DNA from 3 places in the Enterococcus sp. DJ147D b genome. Region 3 is predicted to be linked to each of the others. Evidence: predicted binding sites of a transcription regulator. Region 3 holds the regulator's gene; each other region holds the start of a gene.

Region 1 (6,101 bases), 610 kb from region 3:
TCCGATAAGAGGAATTGCTACGCCTTATATGTACCATCATGTGGTGGAAGCATTATTTCTGGCGAATTGCCGCGAAGAAGCGATTCAATTGATGAAAGACTATTGGGGAAAAATGATGGACTTAGGTGCGGATACTTTTTGGGAAGCCTTTAAACCAGAAGATTTAGACTTTTCTCCTTACGGCAGCCCAATATTAAATAGCTATTGTCACGCGTGGAGTTGCACACCGGCGTATTTGATTGGAAAATATCTAGTGGAAAATTAGTCTTGCTAAAAATCATGGATCATTCTGTATATTTCTACAGGATGATCCATAGATTAATCATGTGGTGAAAGCGGTTGTAATTGCTGGTAGATCATTTTAAAGGAGTTTTATTATGGAAACGACACAAATGAATCAATTGAAAAGAAACCAATTCAACATTTGGCGACAACGGATTGGCTACGGTGTTTCTGATTTAGCCTGTAACCTTATTTGGCAAATGATTTCACTTTATCTTCTGTACTTTTATACAGATGTCATGCATTTAAATGCCGCAGCAATCAGTTTGATGTTTGTTGTTACGCGCTTTGTAGACGGGATCACCGATTTATTGGTGGGCTATTTGATCGATCATACCAATACGCGTTGGGGAAAATCACGGCCTTATTTTCTTTTCGGAACGATTCCTTTTGCGCTCTTTGCTTTTTTATGTTTCAGTGTCCCTGATTTTTCTGCCTCAGGGAAATTAGTGTATGCGTATATCACCTACTTTGGGTTATCGCTAGCATACACTTTGGTCAACGTACCAATGGCTTCAATTTTACCTAGTTTAACAAGTGATACAGAAGAAAGAACAGCGTTATCAACTTCACGAAAATTTTTTGCCTTTCTTGGTGCAACGATCGTCAGCTCTTGCGCATTCGCTTTGGTGGCCTTTTTTGGACATGGAAATGAACAAATTGGCTTCAAAATTGTCATGGGGATCTTCGGAATTATTAGTTGTCTTTTATTCTTTTTTACGTTCTTCAATGTTCGAGAATTACCAGTCCATGGGGTGAAAAATCCCTCACTTAAGACAGTTTTGACTTCGTTAAAACAGAATAAACCTTGGTTGGTCTTTGCCGTCAATATTCTTTTTATGTGGACTAGTTTCTTTATTCAATCAAGTGCGTTAGTTTATTATTTTTCTGTTGTCGTCGGCAGCAAATCACTGTCAGTTACGGTAGCAACGATTATGTCGATTGTCCCAATGTTTGCGAACTTTTTCGTCCCGCTGCTTGCTAAATTATTTGGCAAGCGAAACTTGTATCTTTTGTCTTCGGGTATCCAGTTAGTTGGTTTAATCGTGATCATGTTTGCAGCTAGTCGTATACCAGGCATTCTAGTAGGGGCTTTTATTTCAGCAATTGGTTATGGCGTGAAAGAAAGTATTTATTTTTCTATGCAAGCAGATTCAGTTGATTTTGGGGAATGGAAGACAGGGATCAATGTCTCTGGTTCTCTTTCAGCGATCAATGGCTTTTTAGGAAAAGTAGCACAGGCAATTTCTGGTGGACTAGCAAGTGGCTTGTTAGCTTGGGGAATGTATCAGCCCGGAGCAGCTGTGCAAACTGAACGAACAATTTTTGCCATCCAAGCAATGTATCTTTATGTCCCAATATTCTTGATTATTTGTTCGATAGTAACCATGCTATTTTATCATTTAGATACAATTTATCCGCAAATAAAAGCTGATTTAGAGCAAAAGAAAGTTATTGAAGCCCAAAACAAAAAAGCATCATGAGTAAGTTAAAACAAAACAGTCAGGACTTAGTTCTGACTGTTTTTTGTAATGAATAAAGCCATAAGAATAGCCTGGATAGCAAAAAGAAAACGGCGTATCGATTTAGAGTTCCTAAATTTATTTACTAACTTTTGAAAAAATGATTTTTGACTGATTGGTACAAAAATGATAAACTAAAAAAATAGTACGGAATGAAAGGAACGAATTAGTATGAATGAAACCATTGATTTATTACAAAAGCATGTTTCTGTTCGACAATTTTCAGATAAAAAAATGTCAGAGGCGCAAGTGAAAGAATTGATTCTTTCTGCTCAAGCAGCTTCCTCATCCAGTTTTTTGCAAGCATATTCGATTATCGGAATCGAAGAGGAAGAGCTCAAAAGAAAAATTGCTCGATTAGCGGGCAACCAACCATTTATTGCTGAAGGCAGTCACTTTTTTATCTTTTGCGCAGATATGCAAAGACTAAATAAATTAGCTAAAAAAAGGAATGTTGATATTCAACTGACACTCGAAGGAATAGATGCTACTTTAGTAGGGACGGTAGATGCGAGCTTAGCTGCCCAAAACATGACAATAGCAGCAGAATCAATGGGGATGGGCGTATGTTACATTGGGGGAATCCGTGACGCCATCGTAGAAATTTCTGAAATGCTGGAATTACCAGAATATGTTTTCCCGATCTTTGGATTAGTTATCGGTTATCCTAAAGTACGAAATGACTTGAAGCCTAGAATGCCGATTACAGGTATTTATCATGTCAATAAATACAATAATGAGACAGACCGAGTCGTGGATGAATATGAAGAACAAACAAAAAATTATTATGCCCATCGAACAAGTGGTGCTAAGAAACATTCTTGGGCTGAAAGTGTCTTAAGTAGTCTAAAAAGATTACCAAGAACGGAAACGAAACCTTTCCTAAATCAACAAGGCATGGCTAAAAAATAAATTTTGATCAGAAATGGTAGGTGACTCTTTTTATGACAGGAAGACCAAGAAAATGTAGCAAAGAAGAATTAATTGAAAAGGCGATGAATGAATTTTGGGCACGTGGGTATGAGGCATGTTCCACTGATCATTTGTGTCGGAAGATCGGAGTCGGTAAAGGTAGTTTTTACAACGCGTTTGAAACTAAACATGCACTATATGTTGAAACGCTGAAATATTACCATGAACTTTGGTTGGAAGAACAAATTGCGCTCTTGTCGCAGCCAATCGCGCTCAAGCAACGGTTAGAAAATTTATTGAATTGGGCAGTAGCAGTGGATTTTGGTGATCAAAGACAAGGATGCTACCTGATCAATGCAGCTATAGAACGGGGAAAAACGGATGAAGCCGTTGTTCACTGGACCAAAAAACATGTGGATGTATTAGGGCAAAAAATCCAGCTGGAAATTCAACGTAGTATAGATGAGAAGGAATTAAACACAGCTAAAACTGCAACAGAATTAACAACGATGTTTCTAACGAGTTATTATGGCTTGCGAACATTAAATGCGTCTGTTCAAAGTGAAGAAATGGCGAAAACGATCGTAGCAAATGCCATGGCAGCTTTTTGAGTGAGCATGCAATGTGTGAGTGAATCATTTTCTTGCCAGACTGTTAATAACGAATGTCACCGAAACGCTCTTATATAAAGAAAAGTAGCCCGAAAAATACGGAGCAAGAGAAATATCACTTCAGATCAAGTGTTTAGGAAAAAATTTATCTAAAAAAGAACCAGCCTTATTAACGATAAGGCTGGTTCTTTTTGTGTCTTTTCAATTATAAGAAATTCTATCACTGATCAAAGTTAAATCGTGCTGGTCTATTAGCCGTTTATTTCAAAGCAGAGTTGTTTTCCATTACTTCATCGATCAAGCCATAATCTTTTGCTTGCTGAGCAGTCATATAATTGTCACGATCAGTATCTTTTTCGATGACTTCAAGTGGTTGACCTGTACGTTCAGCTAAGATTTTGTTTAAGCGTTCACGAGTTTGTAAAATGTGGCGTGCAGCAATTTCAATTTCAGTTGCTTGACCTTGTGCGCCACCAAGTGGTTGGTGAATCATGATTTCTGCATTTGGCAAAGCAAAACGTTTGCCTTTTGTACCAGCGGTTAGTAAGAAGCTACCCATTGAAGCAGCCATCCCCATAACGATTGTTTGGACATCTGCTTTGACAAAGTTCATTGTGTCATAAATGGCCATACCTGCTGTCACAGATCCACCTGGAGAGTTGATATAAAGATAAATATCTTTTTCAGAGTCTTGAGCATCAAGGAAAAGCAATTGTGCAATGATCGAATTTGCAAGATCATCTGTTACTTGTCCACTCAACATGATGATACGGTCTTTTAATAGACGAGAATAAATATCGTAGGCTCTTTCACCACGAGATGATTGTTCGATAACTGTAGGAATTAAATTCATTCTAAATTTCCTCCTTAAAATTCTTTCAAAGTTAGTGTAACACAAAGTGTTCTTAAATACCTAAGAAGAAGTATACCTTTTTGGTCAACAAAGGTCAAATGAAAAAACTTCGACAAATTGGTCGAAGAAAGACTTCTTTATGTTATGATAAAAAGAGAACAGAAACAAGGAGGAGCAATAGATTTGGAAGTGGGAATCATAGGTTTTATCGGCGTTCTTTTGGGTGCAGTGGTTGTCTATCTTGGCATGGCAATCCAGATGCGCCATTTAGAAAATAAAGAAACACGTCGACGTGAATTAGAACTAAAGGTCAAAGAAATTGAAACGTTGAATCAATTGAATAAGAAAATCAATGAGATTTTGCAAAAACGTTCCACTCTAATGGAAGAGTATGTCAGCTTTGACGCATTTGATGACTGCTACATCACGATTGACGATTTTGCTTATTTGCAATCATATGCGACACAAAATAATTTTTATTTACCTAACTATATTTTAGATGAATTGTTCAAAACAATTGCCCATCGAAAAGTAATTCTTTCACCTGATGAAACAATGAAAGTAGGTGGATATGCGTATAAAGGTGGTCGTGTCATTTTAGAAAACTTTAGTGATAATTTGACTGAGATGATCAACGAGAAAAAACTACAATTAAAAAATCTGACGAAACAACCAATCGGTTTTTTTTCAAAAGATGACGTGTGGAGCTAACTAGAAAATCAATGAGCAGCAGAACCTTGACGAGAGTCAGGGTTCTTTTTTGTTGCAGATAGAAAATCTTTCTTAAAAGATTGGTTCAGCTTGGTATGATGGATGCGTTTAGCAACAAATTTATTTATGAGCTTTTTAAAGTAAAAAATCGAAAAAATGCGTAGCTATATATAAACAGCGAGAGTTCTTTGAAGTACTTGTTCCTTGTTCAGCTAGGGTCAGTGCTTGAGCTAGAACTTCTTCCATATGTTACAATAGTACTCGATTGGAGTGAATGAATATGGTACAGATTTACGCACATCGCGGGAGTAGCGGAACACATCCTGAAAATACATTGCCAGCATTTGCCGAAGCAGTTCGTGTTGGTTCAGATGGAATCGAGTTAGACGTTCATCTTAGTGCAGATGGCCAAATAGTTGTGATGCATGATGAAGAAGTGGATCGAACAACAAATGGTAAAGGATTACTTCGCGAAAAAACGTTGGAAGAAATCAAAAAGTTGAACGCCGGTAGTTGGTTTAGCAAAGATTTTTCTGCGGCAAAAGTGCCAACTTTAAAAGAGGTACTGAACCTTTTGCTCCAAAAAAACTACCGCGGTGTATTAATGATCGAATTAAAGACAGATAAGTATGAATATCCTCAAATTGAGGATAAAGTTTCTGCCTTGTTGCAACAGTCTTGGCCGTTTGAACATGGGTATTGCAGTTTCAACCTTGCTTCTCTAGAGCGCATGGCGAAACTAGAACCCGGTGTTCAATTAGATGTTTTAACAGGGACTTCAAAAAATAAAATCATGTACGCAAAGGAAAACGAATTTATCGAAGGTGTTCATCCCAAAAAGACTTGGTTGCAAGAACAATCTGGACAAGTAGGAATGTTTGATAAACCTATTCGACCATGGACAATCAATACAGAAGAAGAAATCAATTGGTGCTATGGACTTGGAGTGACAGGAATCATTACTGATTATCCTGAGAGAGCCATTCGCCTGAAACAATTTATGAAAAAGTAGGATGCTTATGAAAAAAGTATTAGTAATTGTTGGCCCAACGGCTGTTGGTAAAACAGCTTTGAGCATTGAATTAGCAAAAAAATTTAATGGGGAAATCATTAGTGGTGATTCCTTGCAAGTGTACCAAAAACTAGACATTGGAACAGCGAAGGTCACCAAAAAAGAAATGGCTGGCGTACCACATCATTTGATTGATG
Region 2 (6,101 bases), 1.2 Mb from region 3:
GTGGACATGTTTGATCAATACTACAATATGAAAGAAATCATCGAAAAAGATATGAGTATTGTTGAACTAGCTAAACAAGCAATGTTGGATTTAGACATCAAGCCTGTGATTGAACCCGTTCGTGGTGGAACAGATGGCTCAAAAATTTCTTATATGGGTATCCCAACACCAAATATTTTTGCCGGTGGCGAAAATATGCACGGACGTTTCGAATTTGTTTCGTTACAAGTGATGGAAAAAGCAACTGATGTAATTGTAAAAATTGCTGAGTTAAATACAAAAAAGTAACAAACAATTTTTGATATCAATTGAAGACATCAAAAATTTTTTTAAAAGGTTGAGACAAGTGAGTGAATCATTTGTCCCAACCTTTTTTGTGTGCTGTTGAAGCTACCTTATTCAAGTTTGTTAATAAAAGTCACATCAACAATCGCAATTTTTTTCATTTTTGGCAAAAAAAAGTAAAATAGAGTAGAAGGTGGGGATAACTATGAAAAATTTACTAGTTTTTTATAACAAAAGTTCAGGAAAAGATGAAGGAGAGGAGTTGGCTAAATGGTTTCAACAATATGCGAAGAACAAACAGCCCGATTTAGACGTTCGGTTAACTCAAACTGGACCTGAAATTCGTGATGAAACATTGATTGAAAAAGCTGAATCTTTTGATGCAGATACATTGGTTATCATTGGTGGTGACGGAACGATTCATCATATTGTTAAAGCTTTTAAAAAAACAATCGGAAATTATCATATTGGTTTGTTACCAGGAGGAACGGTGAACAATCTCGCTCGCGTATTAGAAATTCCTTTAGAAAAAGAAGTAGCTGCTGATGTCATTTTAGCAGCACAGACGAGAGCTATAGATTACGGAACGGTCAACGATTCAGTCATTATCTCAACGTTAACAGTTGGCTTATTAGCTGATACAGCAATGCGTGTGAGCCAAGAAGAAAAGCAAAAATTTGGGCCGTGGGCATTTGCTAAACGATTCATTAAACTGGTCGTGCAAAAACGTCGCTACCGTTTAAAAATCCAAACAGATGACAAAAAATGGGAACAAAAAGCGCAACTACTAACGGTTACCATGACGAACTCAGTAGGTGGATATACAAATTTTGATGATTTAGCAAGCCCTGATGATGGGAAATTTCACGTGACGATCATTCCTAAATTGAATTTCTTTTCTTACATCTTTTATTTACCACGGATTATTCGAGGAAAATTCTACACTGTTCCGGGAATTGATTATTACACAACGAGTGAATTACAGCTTGACAGTGAAAAGAAAGTAGGCACGCGAACAGATGGAGACACGACAGATGATTTACCAATTAAGATGACAGTGGTACCAAAAGGGTTGACTGTTTATGTACCAATCAATAAATAGCCTTTACATTCAATAGTAGTTTAGGGTAATCTTAAAAAGTACGATTTGAAAAGGAGAAAAGATGGAAGTTTTGATACACAACCCTTTATGGTTCTATTTGATTATTGTTAATTTGTATTTGTTTTGTTTGATGGGCTATGATAAACACCAAGCAAGAGTTGGCGCATGGCGCGTTCCTGAAAGCAATTTGATTTTTGTTAGCCTGCTTGGTGGTGGATTGGGAGGATTGATTGCTCGTAAAGTTTTTCGCCATAAGACATTAAAGAAAAAATTCACGATTGGCTTTACTGCAGGTGTGATTGTTGATGTAATTTTGATTTATTTTTTCCATTAAGGAGTAACGGATGTCGAATAAACGAACAAAAACGAAATTATTTTTAAACTTACTATTATTATTATTGATTCTTGGCATCATCTACTATTTGATTCAACATTCATTAGCAGACATTTTAGCAGAATTATTATCAACAAGTTTTGTTGTATTACTTGGTGTTCTTTTGTTGGGAACAATTTACCAGATAGCGGAAGGTCGTTCCATTAAAGAAATTGCGAGGCCTTTTGCTCCAGAGTTTTCAACGAAGGATGGTTTTTGGACTTCCTGCTACGTGGCATTTTATCGAATTGTTTCTTTTGGTACAGGAACCTTGATTTCTGAAGTCTATTTTTATAACAAAAAAGGGATGCGGTTTTCGCAAGGGGTAGGGGTAACAGCTTTACACATGATTATGTACAAGATGGCAGTCATCACCTACGCAGTAATCGGCTTATTGATCCAATTTTCATTGTTTTATACGAAAGCACCAAAAATGATCCCTTTTATTTTAGCAGGAATCATTTTAACAATTGTTATTGTGAGTGCTTTGTTAGTTTTATCAATAAGTCTCAATGTCCAAGTATTGTTTGTAAAACTAGCTAATCGACTGTGTAAACGAAACAAGACACGAGCATTAGTTGATAATTGGAATATCCAGATTTATTCGTTACGCGAAACAGTTCAAACAATCGTAAAAGATCGGACAGCATTGGGCTGGATTTATTTTTGGAATTTAGTTAAGTTACTCTTTTGGTACATTATTCCTTATTTGACTCTAGTTGAGAATCACCCATCAGTGGACTTTTTACTCACATTTTCTTTTGTTAGTTTTTCTGTAGTCTTAGCAGGAGTCTTGCCAACTCCAGGTGGGATTGGTTCATTTGAATTTGTGTATTTGTTATTATTCCGTCCACTTGTTGGAACCGTTGATGCGGTATCTTCGTTATTGTTGTATCGCTTTAGTTCATTTGTATTACCATTTATCTATGGCATGTTCTACGTTCTAGTTGAACGACGAGCAGTCATCAAACAAGAAATTAATGAGGTTAGACGAAAAAAAGTCAGTGAGTCTAGCCGAGAAGAAATATAAAAAGTCTAAAGGTAGAGAACCTGTTTCAGTTGTTCTTTTACTTTTAGATTTTTTTTTGAAAAGTCAGAGTTTATTCTTTGACCAATGTTGACCAAAAGGGTATAATGTTTGTTGTAGGATTGATAAGTAAGAAACAATTATCCTTGAACTTTCAATATAGGAGGTAGTTTATATGAATATTGAAAAAATGACAACTACGCTTCAAGAAGCGATTGCAGAAGCACAGCAAGTTGCTGTGACGCGAAAACATCAAGAAATTGATATTGCGCATCTTTGGAAGATCTTTTTACAACCAAGTCATTTTGGACGGAATTTCTATACGGATGCGGGAGTTGACGTTGATCAATTTGAACGCGAAGTTGACCGCTTATTAGATGAATATCCAAGTGTTTCAGGTGGGAATATTCAGTATGGTCAAAATTTAAGTCAAAATTTATTTAGCTTGTTAAATGAAGCAGACCAATTAAAAGAAAGCTTTGGAGATGAATTTCTATCAACAGAAATCGTTATCCTAGCATTGATGAAATTAAAACATTATCCTTTAACAACTTATTTAGTTAAACAAGGAATCACAGAAAAAGAACTTCGGAAAAACATTGAAGACATGCGAGGAGGGGAAAAAGTGACCTCAAAAAATCAAGAAGAACAATACAAAGCATTAGAAAAGTACGGTGTGGACTTAGTACAACAAGTCCGTAGTGGCAAAATGGATCCAATCATCGGACGTGATGAAGAAATTCGAGATGTGATCCGAATTCTTTCGCGAAAAACAAAGAATAACCCCGTTTTGATTGGGGAGCCTGGGGTTGGTAAAACTGCGATCGTCGAAGGCTTAGCACAACGAATCGTTCGTAAAGATGTTCCAGAAAACTTGAAAGATAAAACCATTTTTTCATTAGATATGGGCGCATTGATTGCAGGAGCAAAATTCCGCGGTGAATTTGAAGAACGATTGAAAGCTGTTTTGAAAGAAGTAACAAAAAGTGAAGGCAGAATCATCCTATTTATTGATGAAATTCATAACATTGTAGGGGCTGGTAAAACAGAAGGCAGTATGGACGCTGGAAACTTACTAAAACCAATGCTTGCTCGTGGTGAACTACATTTGATCGGCGCAACAACTTTAGATGAATATCGTCAATATATGGAAAAAGATAAAGCTTTGGAACGTCGTTTCCAAAAAGTGTTGGTGAAAGAACCAACTGTTGAAGACACCATTAGTATTTTACGTGGTTTAAAAGAACGATTTGAAATACACCATGGGGTCAATATCCATGACAATGCTCTGGTTGCAGCTGCTACTTTATCGGATCGTTATATAACAGATCGTTTTTTACCAGATAAAGCAATCGATTTAATTGATGAAGCAAGTGCTACGATTCGTGTTGAAATGAACTCAATGCCTACGGAACTTGACCAAGTCACTCGTCGATTAATGCAATTAGAAATCGAAGAGGCAGCTTTGAAAAAAGAATCAGATGATGCAAGTAAAAAACGTTTGAAAAATCTTCAAGAAGAACTAGCGGACTTACGTGAAGAAGCAAATGCGATGAAGATGCAATGGGAAACAGAAAAAGAAGAAGTAAATACTGTTTCAACAAAGCGTGCGGAAATCGACAAAGCCAAACACGAATTAGAAGATGCAGAAAATAATTATGATTTAGAACGTGCGGCTGTCTTACGTCATGGAACAATTCCTCAACTAGAAAAAGAATTAAAAGAACTAGAAGCTAAAGCTAAAAATGATGATATCAAAATGGTTCAAGAATCCGTGACTGAAAATGAAATCGCACAAGTGGTTGGTCGGTTGACAGGTATTCCAGTAACCAAATTGGTTGAAGGTGAACGTGAAAAACTAATCAAACTAAATGAAACATTGCATAAACGTGTGATTGGTCAAGATGAAGCAGTGGATGCTGTAAGTGATGCAGTTATTCGTTCACGTGCTGGATTGCAAGATCCAAATCGTCCACTTGGCTCGTTCTTATTTTTAGGACCAACTGGGGTAGGTAAGACCGAATTAGCTAAAGCACTGGCAGAAAACTTGTTTGATTCCGAAGACCATATGGTTCGAATCGATATGAGTGAATATATGGAAAAACATTCTGTGTCACGATTAGTCGGAGCGCCTCCAGGTTATGTTGGCTATGAAGAGGGCGGTCAATTAACTGAAGCCGTTCGTCGCAATCCATATACGATTGTTTTACTTGATGAAATCGAAAAAGCACATCCGGATGTCTTTAATATTTTATTACAAGTGCTAGATGATGGGCGCTTAACAGATTCCAAAGGGCGAGTGGTTGACTTTAAAAATACCGTGTTGATTATGACAAGTAACATTGGTTCACAACTATTGTTAGAAGGTGTGACAGCGGAAGGCACGATTCCAGAAGCAGTGGAAGAACAAGTACGCACGATTTTGCGTGGAAACTTTAAACCAGAGTTCTTGAACAGAATTGACGATACGATTCTATTCACACCATTAAGTTTGGAAAATGTTAAAGGAATCGTCAATAAAATGGTTGCTCAATTAGCTCGTCGTTTAGAACATCAAGAAATTCAGTTAGAGATTAGCGAAGCCGCAAGAACATGGATTGCCGAAACGGCATATGAACCAGCTTATGGTGCACGTCCATTGAAACGTTTTATCACAAAAGAAGTGGAAACACCTTTAGCAAAAGAAATCGTTGCTGGTCATGTTTTACCAAAATCAAAAGTAACGATTGACTTTCTTGCTGGAAAACTTCACTTTTCAACAGAAGAATTGCCAGAAGAAGAATAAATGGATGAAATAAAAACACTTCAATCATTTCGATTGAAGTGTTTTTATTATGGTATCAGCGCAAGTAAACAAGGGTTATTTCTTTACTTTTTCTAAACGATAACTTTTGAAGTAAGCTAAATTCTTTCGGCTGTTTGCCCAAGCAAAGATTCCCATGAATAGGGCGCCCATTGTATTCGTAAATAAATCGCCCATTGTGTCCATCAAAGCAGCTCGCCCGATAAATAACGTTCCGTTAGAAGCGGCAAATCGTTGTAAATTCATTCCTAAGAATTGATCACAAAGAAACTCCCAGAATTCCCAAAAAACACCACAGGTTCCAGCAAAAGCAAAACCAAATAATAGAAATAACCAAGGACTAGTTTTTTCAATCGTCGCGTCTTTCATTAAATAACCAATCAAACCATAACCTAATGCTGTTAGAACCATTGGGCTAACAGCATGAAGGATTTTGTCCCAAAAGGGAATGATGCTGATCAAATGCAACCCTGTGCCTAAAAAGACAGAAATGAAAAGAAAAAACCAATAA
Region 3 (6,101 bases):
ACATGATTGTGAACATCCACCACGGTTGGCGTCACGCATCGACATGTGATTAGAGAGCGTACAACGACCAGAATACGAAATACACATGGCGCCATGGATGAATGCTTCTATTTCAATGTCCGTGTTTTCACGAATAACTGCAACTTCTTCCATTGATACTTCACGAGCCAAGACAACGCGTTCTAACCCTTCTTCTTTCCAGAATTCCAAAGTTTCAAAATTGGTGGCAGAAGCTTGTGTTGATAAATGTATTGGTAAACCGGGTGCTTCTGTCGCACAAATTTCAATTAATGCTGGATCAGAAACAATCACAGCAGAAATACCCACATCACGTAAACTGCGGAAAAATTCTCCTGCTCCTTCTTCATTTCCTTCATGTGTCACCATATTTGCAGCTACATAAACTTTTGCTTGATGTTCTTTTGCAAAAGCAACACCTTCAGCCATTTCTTCATAAGTGAAGTTACCCGCACGACTCCTTAATCCATAAGCATTTCCACCGATATATACAGCATCAGCACCATAATGAATAGCAGTTTTTAATTTTTCTAATGTTCCAGCCGGAGCTAGGACTTCCGGACGTTTTAATTTCTTTTTGGTTGTCATTTTTCTTTCGTCATACTCCTTATTTGATTGAAGTAGGATCAATATAAAAGAATCCTGTATCCAATTCTCGATTTTCTGGATGCAATTTACGAACCTTCTCTGTTAATTCGATTGCTATTTCTTCGTTCCAACTTCCTGCTAAAATATAATTTTTTGCTTCGACAAATAACTCAGCAATTTCAACGAAAGCATCTCCTGAAGTAAATAAACCATCTAATTTCCAAGTTCGATAATGATAAGTATTTAATTGTTCCAACTCATTCATTAAATTCAAATCATTACTTGCAAAGATATGTGTACCGTGACTATCCTCATAAATCGAATAGTGAGTTTCTTCTTTTTTAGGTTCAGAAATGAAAAGACCTCTTTCACGTCCAACTTCCTCTGTTTGTTGTGTGTAATTATAATAATTTTGTAATAATGGTCGTTTGGATTGATGGATACAAGTTGCTCCGTATACTAAAATTTCTGTTGGAACTACTAGTGATTCTGCCATCGATTTCATTTCATCAAAAGGAACTTCCCTCGATAAAACTGCACCAACTGCTCCTTTTTTACTCCAAAAATTGATTTGGCGTGAGCTCGTTACAAGTGTTTCGCCATCATAGACAAATGGCAAACGTAACTCTGGATTTTTCTTCATCGTATAAATAATTCCAGTGTCGCCTACTGTAATGACATCTGTTCCAATTTCTTTTAAAAATTGAAGATATTCTGGCACTTTCTTCATTTTTTCAGGATGAATAATGCCGTTGACAGCGATATTCGCTTTTTTTCCATATTTATGTGCTAATTCAACTAATTCGCGCTGTTCATTTCTAGTAAATGAAGCGGGCAAACGTAAACCGAATTGTTCTTCTCCAAAATATAAAGTGTCAACTCCAGCGTTTAATAATTCTTCTGCTTGATTAAATGATTCAACAGTAGTTATGATTTCGATCATAGTTACCTCCTTCTACAACCTCATAATAGTAGCATAGGTCTAAAAACTTTCCAATAGTCCTTATATTTAAAGTTGGATTTTCGAAAATATATTTTGGTCTTTAGTTAAACAGTAAAAAATGGCACAAAAATCAAAATTGATTTTTGTGCCATTTATCAAAGTTAAATTCAGACAGAAACGATTTCCTTTTTAATTTTTGGTTCTCTAACATTCAAAGTGATTTTTCCTTTTGAACCACCAATAGTTACTCGATCACCTAGATGAATTTCTCCACTAAGCAAAGCTTCACTTAATCGATCTTCAACTTCTTTTTGAAGTGCACGACGGATTGGACGAGCACCATACTCTGGATCAAAACCAGCTTTACCAATGATATCAATCGCTGCTTGGGTAATTTTCACTTCAATGTCTTGGTCTGCTAAACGTTTTACAATCGCTTTGCTCATAATTTGAACAATTTCACGAATTTCTTCTTTGTTCAGAGAGTGGAAGACTACTGTTTCATCAATTCTGTTCAAGAATTCGGGGCGAAAAGCTTTCTTTAATTCTTCTAAGATTCTTTTTTGCATTGCTTTATGATCTTTCGTTACATCTTGGACATTAAATCCGACATTTTTTTCTTCTCTAATTTGTGTCGCACCAATGTTCGATGTCATAATTAGAATTGTATTTCTAAAATCAACTTTTCTTCCCTTAGAATCTGTCAAATGACCATCATCAAGTACTTGCAATAGTAAATTAAAAACATCTGGATGTGCTTTTTCAACTTCATCTAACAAGATAACTGAATAGGGTTTTTGACGAATTTTTTCTGTTAATTGTCCACCTTCATCATAACCAACATATCCTGGAGGCGAGCCAATCAAACGACTAGTACTATATTTTTCCATAAATTCAGACATATCTACACGAATTAATGATTCTTCGCTACCAAACATCACTTCAGATAATGCTTTTGCAAGTTCTGTTTTCCCGACACCTGTTGGCCCAAGAAACATGAATGAACCAATCGGTCGTTGTGGATCTTTCAAACCACTTCGTGCACGACGGATTGCTCTAGAAACTGCTTTAACCGCTTCATCTTGTCCTACTACTCGTTCATGTAATAATGCTTCTAATTCTAATAAACGTTCGCTTTCTTTTTTCTCCAGTTGCTGTAATGGAACGCCTGTCCATTCAGAAACTACTGTTGCGACATCTTCATCAGTCACTCGATTGGCATAACCATTCGTATTTTTTTCTTCAATCAATAAAAGTTTTTCAAGTTTTTGTGTAGCTTTCTTTTCTTTATTACGCAAAAGGGCCGCGGTTTCAAAATCTTGTTTCTGAATGGCTCTTTCTTTCTCAATAACCAAACGCTCAATCTCAGCTTTAACTACTGTAGTCTCGCTTACATCACTTGTTTGATCTAACCGAACTTTTGCTGCAGATTCATCAATCAAATCAATTGCCTTATCTGGAAGTTGCCTTGAATTGATGTAGCGAACAGAAAGAGTAACGGCGGCACGCAAAGCTTCGTCTGTAATTGCTACACCATGATGCTCTTCATAACGTGAACGTAGACCTCGCAAAATTTCTTCTGCTTCTTCAGTTGAAGGTTCATCGACTTGAATACGCGCAAAACGTCTTTCTAAAGCAGAATCTTTTTCAATATATTTTTGGTATTCATCTAAAGTTGTCGCGCCAATTGTTTGAAGCTCACCACGCGCTAACGCTGGTTTTAAAATATTTGATGCATCAATTGCGCCTTCCGCACCACCTGCACCTATCAGTGTATGCAACTCATCAATGAACAAAATAACTTGACCATCATTGTAAATTTCATCAATTACTTTCTTCATACGATCTTCAAATTCACCACGATATTTTGTTCCTGCTACTAAAGAACCCATATCTAACATCATCAAACGTTTTGAACGCATTTCTTCAGGTACTTCACCTAGAATAATTTTCTGAGCCAATCCTTCGGCGATAGCTGTTTTACCTACACCTGGTTCCCCAACAAGGACTGGATTATTTTTTGTTCGTCGACTTAATACTTGGATTACTCTTTTTACTTCTTTTGAACGACCTACAACAGGATCTAATTTATTTTCTTTAGCTAGTTTGGTTAAATCGCGAGCTAACGAGTCTAAAGTTGGTGTTCCTTTAACAGTTTGGCGCTTGTCTTGTGGATTTCTGCGACGACTAGCATTATTTTTAAGACCTTCATTCATGCCCATTTTTCGTTTAAGCATTTGACGAACAGTAGCAACATCTACTCCTAAGTTAATAAGAATACGTGTAGCCATAATACTCTCATCTTTCAACAAACTAGATAAAATTTGTTCTGTACCTATTTTTTGAATATTCATTTTTTTTGCTTCGCTATTTGCTAGTGCAAAAACTTGTTTCATTCGTGGTGAGTATGGAAGATAAATTCCTTCTACATACTTATTTACGCCACCATAACCAATTAAATGTTCAATTTCTTCATAAATATCTGTTTCATTTACGCCTAACTCACGTAAAACTTTCCCAGCAATTCCATTAGGTTCTAAAACTAAAGCTAATAAAATATGCTCAGAACTAACAGATTGGTGTTTTAATCTTTTTGCTTCATCTTGTGCGATTTCCAAGACTACTTGGGCCCGTTCATTAAAAAGTTCTTCCATCAATCTTCACTTCCCATCTTCATAACTTAACCGTTCTAAAAAAGCTCGTAGAATTCTAGCACGAATATGACCTTCCAGGTCACTGTAATTTAGAGTGCTTTTTGCAATAGCACTAAGCATTAAATTTCCTTCTTTTTTTGTAATCATTTTATCCTCATATAATTTTTGGATAATTGAAAATGAATCTTTTTCACTGATTGTTTCATCAAATAGCTGATTAATTTGGTCTAACATATGTCTCTTGTCAGAAATTCGAACTTTTGCAATTCTAATATAGCCACCACCGCCGCGTTTACTTTCTACTAAATAACCGCGTTGAATAGTAAAGCGAGTGTTTATAACATAATTTATTTGCGAAGGAACGCAGTTAAAGAGGTCTGCCATTTCAATCCTTCGAATCTCAATCATTTCATTTTCTTCTAAAATTTTTTTTATATATGACTCAATTAAATCCGAGGTATTTTGATGTGCCATCTTCTTCATTCCCTTTGACTAATATTGACCTTAATTATAGCTAATTTAAACAAAGAATGAAAGGAGAATGCCTTTAGTTAATAAAAGTTTCAATAAAATACCATTTTAAACCAAAAAAAATACGGAATAAACTATTCCGTATTAACGCGCCCAAGAGGAGTCGAACCCCTAACCTTTTGATCCGTAGTCAAACACTCTATCCAGTTGAGCTATGGGCGCATATTCAATTTATAAAAATTATAAAACGAATTCAACAAAAAATCAATAAAAAAATCGGGAAGACAGGATTCGAACCTGCGACCCCTTGGTCCCAAACCAAGTGCTCTACCAAGCTGAGCTACTTCCCGAAAAAATAAAAAGACTACGCGCCCAAGAGGAGTCGAACCCCTAACCTTTTGATCCGTAGTCAAACACTCTATCCAGTTGAGCTATGGGCGCATATGTGTTAATGCCGAGGACCGGAATCGAACCGGTACGGTGATCACTCACCGCAGGATTTTAAGTCCTGTGCGTCTGCCAGTTCCGCCACCCCGGCGTTTTGATAATGGCAAAGCGGAAAACGGGGTTCGAACCCGCGACCCCCACCTTGGCAAGGTGGTGCTCTACCACTGAGCTATTTCCGCATAAACTTGATGCCGGCTAAAGGATTTGAACCCTCGACCCTCTGATTACAAATCAGATGCTCTACCAACTGAGCTAAGCCGGCTTGAATAGATATATTCATATAATGCGGGTGAAGGGACTTGAACCCCCACGCCGTAAGGCGCTAGATCCTAAATCTAGTGCGTCTGCCAATTCCGCCACACCCGCAAAAATATGAGCCGTACAGGGCTCGAACCTGTGACCCTCTGATTAAAAGTCAGATGCTCTACCAACTGAGCTAACGGCTCATATGGAGGTTAACGGGTTCGAACCGCTGACCCTCTGCTTGTAAGGCAGATGCTCTCCCAGCTGAGCTAAACCTCCATTGATAACTTAAGCGTGGCGACGTCCTACTCTCACAAGGGGCAACCCCTCACTACAATCGGCGCTAAGAAGCTTAACTTCTGTGTTCGGCATGGTTACAGGTGTATCCTTCTCGCTATCGCCACCACACTGTGGTGTTATCTTATTGAGTTTGCTTTTGCTCACTCAAAACTGGATTTGAAGTAATCTCAAACTCTTCCGAGTTTTTTCTTTTACCATTCTTGGTTAAGTCCTCGATCGATTAGTATCAGTCCGCTCCATACATCACTGTACTTCCACTTCTGACCTATCTACCTGATCATCTCTCAGGGATCTTACTTTCTTAAAGAAATGGGAAATCTCATCTTGAGGTGGGCTTCACACTTAGATGCTTTCAGCGTTTATCCCTTCCCTACATAGCTACCCAGCAATGCCCTTGGCAGAACAACTGGTACACCAGCGGTAAGTCCATCCCGGTC

The links. The regulator CtsR, encoded in region 3, represses protease genes until heat stress. The targets are predictions, from matches to a motif close to TTGGTCAAAAAAGGTCAAANA.
Region 1: the regulator CtsR is predicted to act here: its motif matches at 4,262-4,282, upstream of clpP (ATP-dependent Clp endopeptidase proteolytic subunit ClpP).
Region 2: the regulator CtsR is predicted to act here: its motif matches at 2,865-2,885, upstream of clpB (ATP-dependent chaperone ClpB).

The regions. Positions count from the first base shown of each region.
Region 1 is NZ_CM177104.1:1,929,200-1,935,300, reverse strand. Features, by position in the region: gene AC4BD1_RS09125 (alpha-L-rhamnosidase-related protein) at 1-265, shown strand, start outside; gene AC4BD1_RS09120 (MFS transporter) at 378-1,766, shown strand; gene nfsA (oxygen-insensitive NADPH nitroreductase) at 1,977-2,717, shown strand; gene AC4BD1_RS09110 (TetR/AcrR family transcriptional regulator) at 2,750-3,328, shown strand; gene clpP (ATP-dependent Clp endopeptidase proteolytic subunit ClpP) at 3,588-4,181, opposite strand; gene AC4BD1_RS09100 (hypothetical protein) at 4,365-4,892, shown strand; gene AC4BD1_RS09095 (glycerophosphodiester phosphodiesterase) at 5,173-5,904, shown strand; gene miaA (tRNA (adenosine(37)-N6)-dimethylallyltransferase MiaA) at 5,912-6,101, shown strand, end outside.
Region 2 is NZ_CM177104.1:1,152,117-1,158,217, forward strand. Features, by position in the region: gene pepT (peptidase T) at 1-288, shown strand, start outside; gene AC4BD1_RS05540 (diacylglycerol/lipid kinase family protein) at 491-1,387, shown strand; gene AC4BD1_RS05545 (DUF1294 domain-containing protein) at 1,449-1,721, shown strand; gene AC4BD1_RS05550 (lysylphosphatidylglycerol synthase transmembrane domain-containing protein) at 1,732-2,790, shown strand; gene clpB (ATP-dependent chaperone ClpB) at 2,963-5,572, shown strand; gene AC4BD1_RS05560 (DUF2238 domain-containing protein) at 5,648-6,101, opposite strand, start outside.
Region 3 is NZ_CM177104.1:2,538,652-2,544,752, forward strand. Features, by position in the region: gene AC4BD1_RS11990 (peptidase U32 family protein) at 1-606, opposite strand, end outside; gene AC4BD1_RS11995 (peptidase U32 family protein) at 626-1,549, opposite strand; gene AC4BD1_RS12000 (ATP-dependent Clp protease ATP-binding subunit) at 1,717-4,203, opposite strand; gene AC4BD1_RS12005 (CtsR family transcriptional regulator) at 4,210-4,677, opposite strand; tRNA gene AC4BD1_RS12010 (tRNA-Arg) at 4,823-4,896, opposite strand; tRNA gene AC4BD1_RS12015 (tRNA-Pro) at 4,951-5,024, opposite strand; tRNA gene AC4BD1_RS12020 (tRNA-Arg) at 5,042-5,115, opposite strand; tRNA gene AC4BD1_RS12025 (tRNA-Leu) at 5,127-5,212, opposite strand; tRNA gene AC4BD1_RS12030 (tRNA-Gly) at 5,229-5,300, opposite strand; tRNA gene AC4BD1_RS12035 (tRNA-Thr) at 5,311-5,383, opposite strand; tRNA gene AC4BD1_RS12040 (tRNA-Leu) at 5,406-5,487, opposite strand; tRNA gene AC4BD1_RS12045 (tRNA-Lys) at 5,495-5,567, opposite strand; tRNA gene AC4BD1_RS12050 (tRNA-Val) at 5,571-5,643, opposite strand; rRNA gene rrf (5S ribosomal RNA) at 5,657-5,772, opposite strand; rRNA gene AC4BD1_RS12060 (23S ribosomal RNA) at 5,865-6,101, opposite strand, start outside.